2 linked regions of the Variovorax paradoxus genome follow. The protein of the gene in region 2 binds, or shares a complex with, the protein of the main gene of each other region. Links are inferred from orthologs where the notes say so. Each region holds a gene or a part of one and is shown on either strand. Other genes may lie near its edges.

What was found.
Region 1: the proteins of L3V85_RS26660 (region 2) and L3V85_RS20975 are in contact, whole or in part, in a cryo-EM structure (PDB 9GE8), measured with the Escherichia coli proteins. The link is inferred for Variovorax paradoxus from one-to-one orthologs.

Annotation. Positions count from the first base shown.
Region 1 is NZ_CP091716.1:4,513,283-4,520,292, forward strand. Bases 2,719-5,675 are described here. They hold L3V85_RS20975 (arylesterase), read left to right. Parts: upstream 2,719-3,856; coding sequence 3,857-4,495; downstream 4,496-5,675. Other genes in these bases: L3V85_RS20965 (hypothetical protein), read right to left, coding at 2,719-3,041; L3V85_RS20970 (ABC transporter ATP-binding protein), read right to left, coding at 3,110-3,820; L3V85_RS20980 (hypothetical protein), read right to left, coding at 4,554-4,757; L3V85_RS20985 (PLP-dependent transferase), read right to left, coding at 4,872-5,675. In the rest of the region: L3V85_RS20950 (NAD(P)/FAD-dependent oxidoreductase), read left to right, coding at 1-789; 23S rRNA (guanosine(2251)-2'-O)-methyltransferase RlmB, read right to left, coding at 797-1,543; L3V85_RS20960 (hypothetical protein), read right to left, coding at 1,577-2,557; more of L3V85_RS20965, read right to left, coding at 2,562-2,718; more of L3V85_RS20985, read right to left, coding at 5,676-6,065; L3V85_RS20990 (helix-turn-helix domain-containing protein), read left to right, coding at 6,146-6,586; L3V85_RS20995 (VIT domain-containing protein), read left to right, coding at 6,608-7,010. UniProt on the Escherichia coli protein: TesA is a multifunctional esterase that can act as a thioesterase, lysophospholipase and protease.
Region 2 is NZ_CP091716.1:5,744,745-5,752,796, reverse strand. What follows is about bases 4,484-7,548. They hold L3V85_RS26660 (ABC transporter permease), read left to right. Parts: upstream 4,484-4,790; coding sequence 4,791-7,307; downstream 7,308-7,548. Other genes in these bases: L3V85_RS26655 (AAA family ATPase), read left to right, coding at 7,399-7,548; L3V85_RS26665 (hypothetical protein), read right to left, coding at 4,484-4,590. In the rest of the region: fdxH (formate dehydrogenase subunit beta), read right to left, coding at 1-958; more of L3V85_RS26665, read right to left, coding at 4,291-4,483; more of L3V85_RS26655, read left to right, coding at 7,549-8,052.

The sequences.
Region 1 (7,010 bases), 1.2 Mb from region 2 along the record:
CGGGCCTGCGGTGTCGATGTGAGGCTGGGCACGCTGTTCGAGCAAGCACTGTGGATCAACGGGCGCTGGGAAGTGCCCGTCACCCACGGACCCTGCATCACGGCCACCTACCTCGTGGGCGCGGACGGGCCGCATTCGCGTGTAGCCAAGGCGCTGGGCCTGTCGCGCAACACGCGCTTCCTGTTCGGCGTGGAGCATGAATACCAGGGCGCGCGCATGGCGCCCGACCTGCTGCACTGCTTCATCGACCGCAAGCTGGCCCCCGGCTACATCGGCTGGGCGCTGGACGGTGTGGGCGTGAGCCAGATCGGACTGGCGCGCCGCGTGGTTCCAGGCGACGCGCATGCACTGCGGCTGGACCCGCTGCTGCGCAAGATCGCATCGGTCGTGACACCGGGCGACTCGGCGCCCGTCGCGGTGCGCGCCGGCATGATCCCCTGCGGCGGCGTGCTGCCGAGGGTTGCGCGGGAACGAGCGCTGCTGGTGGGCGACGCCGCGGGCATGGTGTCGCCGGTGACCGCGGGCGGCATCCACACCGCGCTGCAGCACGGTGAGCGCGCTGGCGAGGCGGTGGCGCGCTTCGTGCGCAGGGAGGCCGATGACCCGGCCACCTGGTTCGTGCGCAGCTACCCGAGCTTCCTGCTCAAGCGCACGCTGCGCTGGGCCTTCGACAATTTCCAGAGCGACTGGATGTTCAACCACCTGCTGGGCACGCCGCAGATGCGGCGCGTGGCGGAGCTGATCTACTTTCACCGCAAGGGCGGGACGCCGCCCCTGCCCTCGCCATAGACGCCGCTCAGGCGCCGCGCTGGCGCATCGCCTCGTAAAGGCACACGCCGCTGGCCACCGAGACGTTCAGGCTCTCGACGGCACCGGCCATCGGGATGCTCACGAGCTCGTCGCAGGTCTTGCGCGTGAGCTGGCGCATGCCCTCGCCCTCGGCGCCCAGCACCAGCGCCAGCGGGCGCTTGAAGTCGCTCTGGTAGATAGTGCCCGGCGCATCGTCGCTGGTGCCCACGCACCAGATGCTGCGCTCCTTGAGTTCGTTGAGCGTGCGCGCGAGGTTGGTCACCATGAAGTACGGCACCGTCTCGGCAGCGCCGCTCGCCACCTTGGCCACGGTGGCGTTGATGCCCGCCGCATGGTCCTTGGGCGCGATGACCGCATGCGCGCCGGCACCGTCGGCCACGCGCAGGCAGGCGCCGAGGTTGTGCGGGTCGGTCACGCCGTCGAGCACCAGCAGCAGCGGCACGGTGCCGGCCTCTTCGAGGCCTTCGAGCAATTCGTCGAGCGAATGGATTTGCGCGGCAGGTTCGACCCGCGCCACCACGCCCTGGTGACCGTGGCTGCCGCTGAGCTTGGACAGCCGCAGGCCGTCGGCCTCGACCAGCCGGACACCGGCTTCTTGCGCTCGCGCAATGAACTGTTTCATGCGCGCATCGCGCCGGCTGGCGTCGAACATCACTTCGAGCACCGATTTAGGCGCGGTCTTGATGCGCACGCCCACGGCATGGAAGCCGAAGATCACTTTAGGGGAAGACATCCTCCGATTATCCCTACCCCCGGGACCACCCCGTCAGGCGAGCGGGAGGCCGCTGGTCGCGCGGGTGCGCTCGTCGTGCAGTTGCTGTACCGCCAGTGCGTTCGGATGCACCCTCGCGCTGTTGCCCACGGCCTCCAGGAACTGGCAGGCGGCGTGGCCTTCGGCGGCTTTTTCGTAGCGCGCGACCCAGGCGTCGCGCGCGGGCAGCTTGTCGGGCGCCACAGGCCAGACGCCGGGCCGGGGCCGCATCGGCTCGCCGATGCCGATGCGCCACGGCTTGGCGCTCAGGCGGGCACGAAAGCAGTTCTGGTTGCGGCACATGCGCGCGTAGACCTTGTCGACGCCCAGCAGCTGGAAGCAATCGGCCACGGCGTTATCGGAAGGCTTGAAGACATCGTGCATGGCGAGCACCCGGAAGCCCGCCGGCGTGCGGTAGATGCGCAGATGCCAGTCGGGATGCTGGTGCAGGAAGCGCCCGATGCGTTCGGCCGCGCGCTTCTCGGGCGAAGGGTCGCCGCTGGGTTCGCCGCGCTTCTTGCGCTTGCCGATGACCCAGGCCACGGCGAACACCACGATGGCCGCGATCAGCCCGCCGAGCCAGGTCTTGGCGGCCCAGCCGCCGACCACGCCGGCAATCAGGGCCGGTACCAACGCAAAGCCGAACACGCTGCCTCGCAGAGGCTCCTCGAAGTCGATGTCGACGAACAGCACGTCGGGCGTGTTGAGGCAGCGCGCGCCGTAGCCGTTGCGCGTGACGACGGTGTCGCCCTGCCGCTCGATGATTTCCTCGCGGATCGGCACGCCGTCGGCGCCGTTGTAGGCGCGCTTGAGTTCGCGGCGGTCGAGCTGCTCGCCGGCGGCGATGCGGTCGAAGGCTTCGCGCGCGCGCTGGTCGGCATGCGCCTGCGCGGCCAGCGGGCTGTCGTCGGACCAGCCGTGACGACGCACCGTGACTTGCTTGCCAGCCACATGCTCCTGGATGCGGCCTTCGGCCCAGAACTGGGGAACGATCATCGGGTCAGAGCTCTTTTCCAAACAACAGCCAGACCATCAGCATGGCCAGCAGGATGACGGTCACCGGCAGCCAGTTGTAGCCGCCGGCAGGCACGCGGCCCGGCTCGTCGACCATCGGGCGGCGGGGTATTTCGGACGGCAGGTGGCCGAAGGCGCCGACCGGCGGGTGCTCGTGGTTATCGACCAGCCGCTTGGCGGCCGCGAGACTCAGGCCGGTGGCTTCGCGCGTGAGGCGCACGGCTTCGATCTTGTCGCCCTGCGCCAGCGCGGTCAGCGCGGTGGAAGGCATCGACGCGAAGCCGCGGTCCTGCGCGGCCACATCGGGCGAACGGCGGCCGGGATCCCCCATCCAGGCGGCGTAACGCTCGACGGCGTCCTTGGCCGACTGGAGATCCATGCCGGTGCTGTCATGCACGATCTTGATGGCTTCGATCAGCCTGCCCCGCCGCAGCGCCGCAATGGCCTCCGGTGGAAGGTCATCCATGGGGGATCTTGCTCCTAGTTATATTTGCTATCTATATCTGCTATCCGTTTGATAGCTTACCGCGCTTGTCAGCCGGGCGCTACGGCAGCTTTTTCATTACCTGCGACGCGGCCGGCCTCGATGGTGATGCGGCGTTCGCACCGGTCGGCGATGCCGCGGTCGTGCGTAACGAGCACGAGCGTAGTGCCCAGTTCGCGGTTCAGATCGAACATCAGCTTCATGACCTGCTCGCCGGTCGCGAAGTCGAGGCTGCCGGTGGGCTCGTCCGCCAGCAGCAGGGCCGGCTGCACCACGAAGGCCCGTGCCAGCGCCACACGCTGCTGCTCGCCGCCCGAAAGCACCTTCGGGTAGTGCCCCAGCCGCTGGCCCAGCCCGACTCGGCCCAGCATCTCGGTGGCGGCCTTGCGGGCATCCTTGCGGTTGGCCAGTTCCAGCGGGAGCATCACGTTCTCGAGCGCGCTGAGGTTGCCCAGCAGCTGGAAGCTCTGGAACACGAAGCCCACGCGCTGCGCGCGCACGGCGGCGCGCTCGTCCTCGTCGATGGCGAACAGGTCGTCGCCCGCTAGCCTGACAGTGCCGCGAGTGGGCGTGTCCAGCCCCGCGATGATCGAAAGCAAGGTGCTCTTGCCCGAACCCGAGGCGCCGACGATGGCGGCGGTTTCCCGCGCGCCGAGGGTGAAATGGATGTCCTGCAGAATGTCCAGCGTGCCGGCCGAGTCGGTCACGGACTTGAAGACATGCTCGACGGCGACAATGGCATCAGACGGGGGTTGGGACATGGAAAGGCTTTGGTTTTGAATCGACGTGACTTTATCTTGACCACCGCCGCGCTCGGCAGCGCGGGGACTTGGACAACGGCGGCGCATGCCCAGGCTCCGGCGTCCGCGGCTGGCAAGCCGGTGATCCTGGTGCTGGGCGATTCGCTGAGCGCAGAGTACGGGCTCAAGCGCGGCGAAGGCTGGGTACCCTTGCTGGAGAAAAGGCTTGCGCAGCAGAAGATCGCGGCCACCGTGGTCAACGCCAGCATCAGCGGCGACACCAGCTCGGGCGGCCGCGCCCGATTTCCTTCACTGCTCGCGCAGCACAAGCCCAGCCTCGTGGTGCTGGAACTCGGTGCCAACGACGCGCTGCGCGGCCTGCCGCTGGCCGACACCGAAAGCAACCTGCTGCAGATCACCAAGGCCGCGCAGGCAGCCGGCGCCAAGGTGCTGATCGTCGGTATCCAGGTGCCGCCGAACTACGGCGGCGACTACACGCGGCGCTTCGAGGCGGTGTTCTCCAAGGTGGCCGGCGCCACCCGGTCGGCGCTCGTGCCCTTCCTGCTCAAAGGCGTGGCGGATGCGCCGGACGCGCTCTCGCTGTTCCAGGCCGATCGCATCCACCCGACGGCGGCGGCGCAGCCGCAGTTGCTCGACAACGTCTGGTCCGAACTGCGCAAGCTGCTGCCCAAATGAAAAAACCGCTGCAAGCGCAAGCCTGCAGCGGTTTTCATGGAAGGACGCCAGGAACGGATCAACCGTTCTTGGTGGGCAGCTCGGGCACCGTGGGGGCATCGTGTTCGAGCGAGGCCATGTCGGTCTCCGGGTCTCCAGGAGCCAGTCCGTCGCTGCTCGGGCTGAGTTTGCGATTCGCCTTTTCCCGGAGCTTTTCTTCCTTTTTCTTCTTCTTGGCCAGCTCTTTCTGGCGCTTCTCGTAGCCGTAATTTGGTGTTGCCACTGCTTCTCCTTGGGCGAGGCAGTCAGGGTGACTGCGCGTGGCCTACTGTAAGCGATAACGGTGCAGTCTCAAGCGCATGCCCACGGCGGCCGTCCAGGTGGGCGATGCGCTTTTTTACATCCGTGCCAGGGCCTGTTGCAGATCGGCTCGCAAATCGTCCACATCCTCCAGGCCGATCGAGAAGCGAACGAGTGTGCCCTTGTGCGGCCAGCGCGCCACGCTCGCGTCACGCATCAGGCCGATGTCGTAGGGCACCACCAGGCTGATCGGGCCGCCCCACGAATAGCCGAGCCGGAACAGCTTCAGGCTGTCGCAGAAACGGTCGACCTGCTCGGTGCGGAAGCGCTCGTCGAACACCACCGAGAACAGGCCCGCCGCCAGGTCGGTAGCTCCGCACAGCGCGCGCCAGTGCACGTGGCCCGGTGAATCCTCGAGCGCCGGGTGCAGCACCTGCGCGATTTCCTCGCAGCCGTTGAGCCAGCCCGCCAGTTCGCGCGCCGCGCGGTCGTGCGCGGCATAGCGCAGCCCGATGCTGGGCAGCGAGCGCAGCAGCGTCTCGACGTCGCCCACGCCGATGCCGAAGCCCATGCGCATGTGGGTGAGCTTGAGGGCACGATGCAGCCGCTCGTCGCGCGTGACCACGCTGCCCATCAGCACGTCGCCGCCGCCGCTCGGGTACTTGGTGAGCGCGTGCACCGAGATGTCGACGCCCTGCCCCGTGCCGTTGAAATCGAAGGGCGCGAAGGCCAGGCCGGCCCCCCAGGTGTTGTCGAGCGCCGTCATCACGCCGCGTGCGCGGCAGACATCCACCAGCGCCGGCAGGTCGGGGAATTCCATCGTCACCGAGCCCGCCGCCTCGAGCCACACCAGGCGCGTGCGGTGCGACAGCTTGGCCTCGAGGTCGGACGGGTCCATCGCGTCGTACAGGCGGTGGGTGATGCCGAAGTTGGCGAGCTCGCCGGTGGCCAGCGCCTTGTTGGGGCCGTAGGCGTTGTCGGGGATCAGCACCTCGTCGCCGGTCTTCAGAAACGCGAACGCGACCAGCGTGATGGCGGCCAAGCCGCTCGGCACCAGCAGGCACTCGGTGCCGCCCTCGAGGGTGGCCAGGCGCTCCTCGAGCGTGAAGGTGGTGGGCGTGCCGTGCAGGCCGTAGGTGTAGCCGGCCTTGGTCTTCCAGTCGCGCGCGCGCATCGCCGCCACGTCGGCGAAGAACACGGTCGACGCCTTGAACACGCCCGGCTGCGGCGCGGCGAAGGTCTCTGGGGGTGCGTAGGGGTGGTGGATCAGGGTCGTGGAAAGCTTGCTCATGGCTTCGATGCTAGCGCGCCGAGGCATGCCGGGCTTTCGGGGTATTTTATAAATACAGTTCTTGTGTTTAAATTAAGTGTATGAAATCGAACCCACCCGCTCCGGCAACGACCTACGCGCTCGCAGACCTGTGCGTGCTGGCGGATCTCCCGCTGCGCACCGTGCGCTACTACGTGCAGCTCGGCATCGTCGACCGGCCCGAGGGCGAGACCCGCGCCGCGCGCTACGGCGCCCGCCAGCTGGAGCAGTTGCTGCTCATCAAGAAGTGGACGGCCGCCGGCGTGTCGCTGGAGCGCATCCGGGAGATGCTGCACAGCGACCAGCAGGCCCCGATACCGGCACGCCCGCGCGCGCCCGGCTCGGTGGAAGTGCGCAGCCACCTGACGGTGGCGGACGGCATCGAGGTGGTCATCGAGCCCGGCCGCGCGGGCCTTTCCCCGGCGCAGGTGCGCGATTTCATACAGGGCGTGATGGCGGCCTTCGCGGCTGTCTCCAGCGCCGATTCCTCCGAGAAGAACTGACGGAAAAGAAAGGGAAATCCCATGAGCTATCTGGAACATGCGCGAATGACGACGACCGGCGGCGACGCCGTGATGCTCGAAGTCGTGAAGGCCGAGGGCGACCTGCGCGGCGTGCTGCTCGAAATGACCGTCGAGCAACGCTTCCGCAACCCGGGCGCCACGAACGTCGAGGTGGTCTACAGCTTTCCGCTGCCGTGGGGCGCGGTGCTGCTGGGCGTCGACGTGCAACTGGGCGTGCGGCGCCTGAGCGGCGCGGTGGTCGAAAAGGCAAAGGCCGAGGCCGCCTACGAAGACGCCCTGGCGGAAGGGCACGCGGCCATCATGCTGGAGAAGAACCACGACCTGAGCTACACGCTGAACCTGGGCAACCTCGCGGCGGGCGAAGCCTGCGTCGTGACGCTGCGCTATGCGCAGACCCTGGCGT
Region 2 (8,052 bases):
CGCGGGGCGCGGTGGGTGGCGGCGGGGTCCGCGGGGGCTCTTCGATCACCGCCACGTCGTCGGGGTGGCCGTCGCGGTCGGCATCGGGATGGTCCTCCTTGGGCTCTATCGGGCCCACCTTCATGTAGTGGAAGAAGCTGCCGACCACGGCGCCGATCATGGCGACCATGGCGAGCGGCTTGGCCACGCCCTTCCACAGCGACACCAGCGGGCTGATGTGCGGGTCTTTGGGCAGGTCGGCGTACAGGCCGGGGCGGTCGGCGTGCTGCAGCACGTACATCACGTGCGTGCCGCCCACGCCGGCCGGGTCGTACACGCCGGCGTTGGCGAAGCCGCGGTCCTTCAGGTCGACGATGCGCTCCGCGGCGTAGTCGTGCATGTCTTCCTTGGTGCCGAAGTGCAGCGCGCCGGTGGGGCAGGCCTTCACGCAGGCCGGCTCCAGGCCCACGCCCACGCGGTCGGAGCACAGCGAGCACTTGTAGGCCTTGTTGTCGGCCTTGCTGATGCGCGGCACGTCGAAGGGGCAGCCGGTGACGCAGTTGCCGCAGCCCACGCAATGCTCGCTGATGAAGTCGACGATGCCGTTGGCGTACTTGACGATGGCGCCCGGCGAGGGGCACGACTTCAGGCAGCCGGGGTCGTCGCAGTGCATGCAGCCGTCCTTGCGGATCAGCCATTCGAGCTTGCCGGCCTCGGGCTCGACTTCGGAGAACTTCATCACCGTCCACGAAGACGGCGTGAGGTCGACCGGGTTGTCGTAGGTGCCGTGGTTGGTGCCGACCTCGTCGCGCAGGTCGTTCCACTGCATGCACGCGACCTGGCAGGCCTTGCAGCCGATGCAGGTCGACACGTCGATCAGCTTGGCCACCTGCTGCACCTGCGGGCGGTGGCGTATCTCGGGCGACGGGGTGGTGGTGGCCGAGCGGGCGGCGATGTCTAGGGTCTGGAGGGAGGACATCTCAGCGGCTCCGGTTGGCGGTCTTGCTCATTCCCCTTCCGGGGGAAGGCTGGGATGGGGGCAGGCCTTCGATGAAGCGCCGCATGGTCGTGGAGGCCGCCGTGCCCCCACCCCGGCCCTCCCCCAGCGGGGGAGGGAGAAATGCATCGAGTGCTTGCTTCATGTCATGCCTTCTCGATGTTCACCGTGAACGACTTGTACTCCGGCGTCTGCGTGTTCGCGTCCCCCACGAAGGGTGTCAGCGTGTTCACCAGGTAGCCCGGCTTGGCCACGCCCACGAAGCCCCAGTGGTTCGGCAGCCCCACCGTGTGCACCGTGCGGCCGTCGACCTGCAGGCCGACGATGCGCTTGGTCACCACCGCCACGGCCTTGATGTAGCCGCGCTTGCTCGACACCTTCACCATGTCGCCGTGGCCGATGCCTTTCTCCTTCGCCAGCTCCTCGCCGATCTCGACGAACTGCTGCGGCTGGATGATGGCGGAGGTGCGCACGTTCTTGGTCCAGTAGTGGAAGTGCTCGGTGAGCCGGTAGCTGGTCGCCACGTACGGGAAGTCCTTCGGTACGCCGAGCCGCTCGAGGTCGCCCTTGAAGATGCGCGCCGCGGGGTTGGCGCGCGCCACCGCGTTGTTCGGGTGCATCAGGTTGTTGACCAGCGGCGACTCGAAGGGCTCGTAGTGCTCGGGCAGCGGCCCTTCGGCCATGCCCGTGGGCGCGAAGAGCCGCGCCACGCCCTCGGCCGTCATGATGAACGGGCGCACCGCGTCGGCTTCCATCGGGTTGGCGTCGGGCCGGATGTCGGGAATGTCCGAGCCGGTCCATTGCTTGCCGTTCCACGCGATGAGGGTGCGCTTGGCGATCCACGGCTTGCCGGTGGTCGGGTCGGTGGAGGCGCCGTTGTAGAGAATGCGCCGGTTCGCGGGCCAGGCCCATGCCCAGTTCTGCACCATGCCGATGCCGAACGGGTCGGCGTTGTCGCGCCGCGCCATCTGGTTGCCGGCCTGCGTCCATGCGCCGCTGTAGATCCAGCAGCCACTGGCCGTGGTGCCGTCGTCGCGCAGGAGGCCGAAGCCCGAGAGCTGCTCGCCCGCCTTGGCCGTCGGGGGCTTGCTCGGGTCCTTCGGATCGACCAGGTCCACCAGCGCGCGCCCGTTGTATTCCATCGCCAGTTCCTGCGCGGAAGGCGAGTGCGGAATCTTGTAGGGCCAGGTCAGCTTGACGATCGGGTCGGGGAAGGCGCCGCCGTCCTTGACGTAGGCCTGGCGCATGCGGTTGAAGATGCCCGCCACGATCTCGATGTCGCCCTTGGCCTCGCCTGGAGGCTCCGCGCCCTTCCAGTGCCACTGCAGCCAGCGGCTGGAGTTGGTGAGCGAGCCGTCTTCCTCCGCGAAGCAGGTCGAGGGCAGGCGGAACACCGTGGTCTGGATGTCGGCGGTCTTGACGTCGTTGAACTCGCCGAAGTTGCGCCAGAACTCGCTGGTCTCCGTCACCAGCGGATCGATGGTGACCAGGAACTTGAGCTTGGAGAGCCCGTCGACGATCTTCTTCTTGTCGGGGAACGAGCCCACCGGATTGAAGCCCTGGCAGATGTAGCCGTTGAGCTTGCCCTGGTTCATGAGCTCGAAGGCCTGCAGCACGTCGTAGAGCTTGTCGATCTTGGGCAGGTAGTGGAAGGCCCAGTCGTTGTCGGCCGTGGCCGCGTCGCCCCACCACGACTTCTGCATGCTGACGAAGAACTTCGGGTAGTTCTGCCAGTAGCTCATCTGGTTGGGCCGAAGCGGCTTCAGCGCGCGGGTCTTGTAGTAGTCGTCCAGCGTCTGCTCGCTGTCGCGCGCCAGGGACATGTAGCCCGGCAGCGAGTTCGACAGCAGCCCCAGGTCCGTGAGGCCCTGGATGTTGCTGTGCCCGCGCAGCGCGTTCATGCCGCCGCCCGCCACGCCGATGTTGCCCAGCAGCAGCTGCACGATGGCGCCGGTGCGGATCATCTGCGAGCCCTGGCTGTGCTGCGTCCAGCCCAGCGCATACATGATGGTCATGGTGCGCGTGGACGTGCTGGTGCTCGCGATGTACTCGCACACCTTCAGGAACTTGTCCTGCGGCGTGCCGGTGATGCGGCTCACCATCTCGGGCGTGTAGCGCGCGTAGTGCCGCTTCATGACCTGCAGCACACACTGCGGGTCCTGCATGGTCATGTCGACCTTGGCCATGCCCTGCTCGTCGAGCGCGTAGTTCCACGACTTGGGGTCGTAGTTGCGCTTCTCGGCGTTGTAGCCGCTGAAGATGCCGTCCTCGAACTTGTAGTCGGGCCCGACGATGAACGGCGCGTTGGTGTAGTTGCGCACGTACTCCATCTGGATCTTCTCGTTGCTCAGCAGGTAGTTGATGACCCCCGAGAGGAACGCGATGTCGGAGCCCGCGCGCACCGGTGCGTAGTAGTCGGCCATGGCGGCCGAGCGCGTGAAGCGCGGGTCGACCACCACGAGCCGGGCCTTGTTCTGTTTCTTGGCCTCGATGACCCACTTGAAGCCGCACGGGTGCGCCTCCGCCGCGTTGCCGCCCATGATCAGCACGACATCCGCGTTCTGGATGTCCTGCCAGTGGTTGGTCATCGCGCCTCTGCCGAACGTCGGGGCCAGACTGGCCACCGTGGGTCCGTGTCAGACGCGTGCCTGGTTGTCGAACACCAGCATCCCGGTCGAGCGGAATGCCTTGTGCGTGATGTAGCCGGTTTCGTTGGACGATGCCGATGCGCAGAGCATGCCGCTGCTGATCCAGCGGTTCACGGTCTTGCCGTCGGCGTTGGTGGTCTGGAAGTTGGCGTCGCGGTCGGCCTTCAGCAGCTTGGCGATGCGGTCGAGCGCGTCGTCCCAGCCGATGCGCTTCCACTCGGTGCCGCCGGCCTCGCGCACCTCGGGGTATTTCAGCCGGTTGGGGCTGTGCACGAAGTCGAGCAGGCCCGCGCCCTTGGGGCACAGCGTGCCGCGGTTCACGGGGTGGTCGGCATCGCCCTCGATGTGGAGGATGTCGGACACCACGTTCTTGGCCTTGTCGCCCAGGCTGTACATGATGAGCCCGCAGCCCACCGAGCAGTACGGGCAGGTGTTTCGGGTCTCGGTGGTGCGCGCGAGCTTGAAGTTGCGGGCCTCGGCCAGCGCGGCGGTCGGCGAGAAGCCGAGCGCCACGATGCTGGAGCCGACCAGCCCCGCGCTGCTGACGCGGAAGAATTGGCGGCGGTTCATGTCCATGACGGAACCTCCTGCATCGCTGAAGTGGGGTGTTTCATCGTGGTCTCTTCTTCTTTGCTTTGCGTGGGAAATCTGTACTGGGCGGCCGCGCTACTTGGGCGCCGAGCCGTCGCCGCCGCTGGGCGCGGGGGCCGTACCGCCGGACGTATTGCCGCCATTGGGGCCGCTCATGCCGCCGATGGCCGAACCGCCTTCGGACGGGCCCTTGTGGGCGGAGGACTCTTCGACCTTGTCGCCGGAGTCGGCTGGCTTGATGCCGCTCGGGCTCGCACCCGAGGCACCCGAAGACGCCGCCGGGCTGGTGGCCGTGGGCTTGGGATCGCAGGCACTCAACAGCACGCCGAGGGCCAGGCACAGGCCCAGGGTTTGCAGGCGCTGACATCGCGACATCGACACTCCTTCGGGGGAAAGGATGGCCAGATAGTGGAATGTTTTTATTTGCCCCGCCGCCGCCGTCAAACAATGCCTGATGGATGCGAAGGGGTGTTTGTCGCATCATGCGACAGGGCCCGGGTGCGGGCAAGTAGGCCAAAGCCGGCAATAACCCTTGAATCCGGCCGTGCGCGGGCCTCTCGGCTATCGTCGCGGCCATGAATGCCTCCCTCCGCCTGGGTTGGCGCACGCTCTGGCGCGACCTGCGCGCCGGCGAGTTGCGCCTGTTGATCGTCGCCGTGCTGCTGGCCGTGGCCGCGCTCACGGCCGTCGGCTTCTTCGCCGATCGCCTGAAGGGCGGGCTGCAGCGCGATGCGCGCCAGCTGCTGGGCGGCGATGCCGTGGTGGTCAGCGACAACCCGACGCCCGATGCCTTCGTGGCGCAGGCGAAATCGCTGGGCCTGGAAGGCACCGGCACCTACGGCTTTCCGACCATGGCGCGCGCCGAAGACGCACAGGGCGGCGCCAGCAAGCTGGTGGCGCTGAAGGCGGTGACGGCGGGCTATCCGCTGCGCGGCAGCCTGCAGACCTCGGCCACGCTCGACGGCCCGGGAGCGGTCACGCGCGACATCCCGCCGGCGGGCGAAGTCTGGGTCGATGCCTCGCTGCTCGACTCGCTGGGCCTGAAGATCGGCGACACCCTGCTGCTGGGCGACACCGGCCTGCGCGTGGGCCGCGTCATCACGCTGGAGCCCGACCGCGGCGCCGGCTTCATGAGCTTTTCTCCGCGCGTGATGCTCAACCAGGCCGACGTGGCCCGCACCGCGCTCGTGCAGCCGGCCAGCCGCGTGGGCTACCGCTATGCCGTGGCGGGCAACGACGCGGCCGTCAAGCGCTTCACCGACTGGGCCGACGCCACGCTAAAGAAGGGCGAACTGCGCGGCGTGCGGCTCGACTCCTTCGAGAGCGGCAGGCCCGAGATGCGCCAGACGCTCGACCGCGCCGAGAAATTCCTGAGCCTGGTCGCGCTGCTCGCGGCGCTGCTGTCGGCGGTGGCCGTGGCGCTGGCCGCGCGCGGCTTCGCGGCCAGCCACCTCGACGACTGCGCCATGCTGCGCGTGCTGGGCCAGAGCCAGCGCACCATCGCCGCGGCCTACACCTTCGAGTTCGCGGTGATCGGCGTGGTCGCCAGTGGGCTGGGCGTGGCCATCGGCTTTGCGGTTCACTACGTGTTCGTGCTGCTGCTCTCGGGCCTGGTCGAGACCGCGCTGCCGGCGGCCACGCTGTGGCCCGTGGCCTTCGGGCTGGGCATGGGGCTCACGCTGCTGTTCGCATTCGGCCTGCCGCCGGTGCTGCAGCTGGCCCGCGTGCCGCCGCTGCGCGTGATCCGGCGCGACGTGGGCGGGCTCAAGCCGGCGTCGCTCGCGGTGCTGGGCGTGGGCGTGGCGGGCTTCGCGGCGCTGCTCATGGCGGCCAGCAGCGACATCAAGCTGGGCCTGATTGCCGTCGGCGGCTTCGCGGGCGCGGTGGCGGTGTTCGCGTTGCTGAGCTGGCTCGCGGTGAAGGTGCTGCGCCGCAGCGTGAACGAAACCACCGCGCCGCGATGGCTGGTGCTGGCCACGCGGCAGATTTCCGCCCGGCCGGCCTATGCGGTGGTGCAGGTCAGCGCGCTGGCGGTGGGCCTGCTGGCGCTGGTGCTGCTGGTGCTGCTGCGCACCGACCTGGTGGCGAGCTGGCGCCAGGCCACGCCGCCCGATGCGCCGAACCGCTTCGTCATCAACGTCATGCCCGACCAGAGCGAGGCCTTCCAGAAGTCGCTGCGCGACGCGGGCGTGGGCAAGTTCGACTGGTACCCGATGATCCGCGGCCGCCTCGTCGCCATCAACGACAAGCCGGTGACGCCCGACGACTACACCGAAGACCGCGCCAAGCGCCTCGTCGACCGCGAGTTCAACCTCAGCAACAGCGTGGAAGCGCCCGCCCACAACAGCATCACCGCCGGCAAGTGGACGCCCGACGCGAAGAACGAAGTGAGCGTGGAAGAGGGCCTGGCCGAAACGCTCGGCCTGAAGCTGGGCGACATGCTGCGCTTCGACATCGGCGGCATGCAGAACGACGCGCGCATCACCTCGCTGCGCAAGGTCGACTGGGGCTCGCTGCACGCCAACTTCTTCGTGATGTACACGGTGGCTTCGCTGGCCGACGTGCCGGTGACCTACATGGGCGCCTTCCGCGCACCCGAGACCCGGGGCTTCGACAACGCGCTGGTGCGCAGCTACCCTAACGTGACCAACGTCGACATGAGCGCCACCATCAACCAGGTGCAGCGCGTGCTCGACCAGGTGATCCGCGCCGTGGAGTTCCTGTTCGGCTTCACGCTGGCGGCCGGGCTGGTGGTGCTGTTCGCGGCTGTGACGGCCACGCGCGAGGAGCGCGCGCGCGAGTTCGCGGTGATGCGCGCGGTGGGCGCGCGCGCCAGCCTGCTGCGCCAGGTGCAGCGCGCCGAGCTGGCGGGCGTCGGGCTGCTCGCGGGTTTTCTCGCGAGCATCGTGGCCTCGGTGATCGGCTGGGCGCTGGCGCGCTATGTGTTCGAGTTCAGCTGGACCGCCTCGCCGGTGGTTCCGCTCGCGGGCGCGCTGGCCGGCGCGGTGCTGGCGCTGGGCGCGGGATGGTGGGGCCTGCGCGACGTGTTGCGCCGCCCGGTCGTCGACACCTTGCGCCGCGCGGCCGAGTAGCAATCTTTTTCTTCGGCCGGGGGCCGGACGGGGCCGGGGAATGCAATACATTGCCCGGCCCCGTATTCAATTCCGAAGTGAACCCCCTTACATGCGCTTGGCGTCATTCCAGATCACCAACTTTCGCTCGATCAACGACAGCGGTTCCATCGACTCCACACAGATCACGGCGATCCTCGGTCGAAATGACAGCGGCAAATCGAATCTGCTGCGTGCGCTCCACAGCCTGAACCCGACCGACGGCCTGGTCGAACTCAGCCCCATCAAGGACTTTCCGCGCCATCGCCGCCTCGAGGAATGCAACGGCGACACGCCCGTCGTTACCACCCGCTGGGCGCTCGAGCCAGGCGAACAGGCGGCCCTTGCCGAAATCCTGCCGCGCGCCGCCGGCGTGAGCCACGTCAGCGCCGGCCGCGGCTATGCCGCCACCCGCTGGGCCGGACTCGAAGGCCTGAGCGCGCTGTCGCTCGACGTGGGCGACATCAAGGCCAAGGTTCGCAAGATCGTGCCGGCCGTCAAGGCCGCCGCCGAGAAGGTGGCCGAAGAGCAGCGCGCCCTGCTCGAGCAGGAAGCCGACACCTTCGACGCCGCAATGATCATGAACCCCGACTACATCAAGTGGTCGGACGGCGCGGTGAAGGCGATGCAGGCGCTGCGCAAGGCACTGGCCGCGGCCGACGCCGAACTCAGCGACAAGCAGGACCAGATGCTGGCCGAGCTGGAAGACATGGCGCGCGCCATCGCC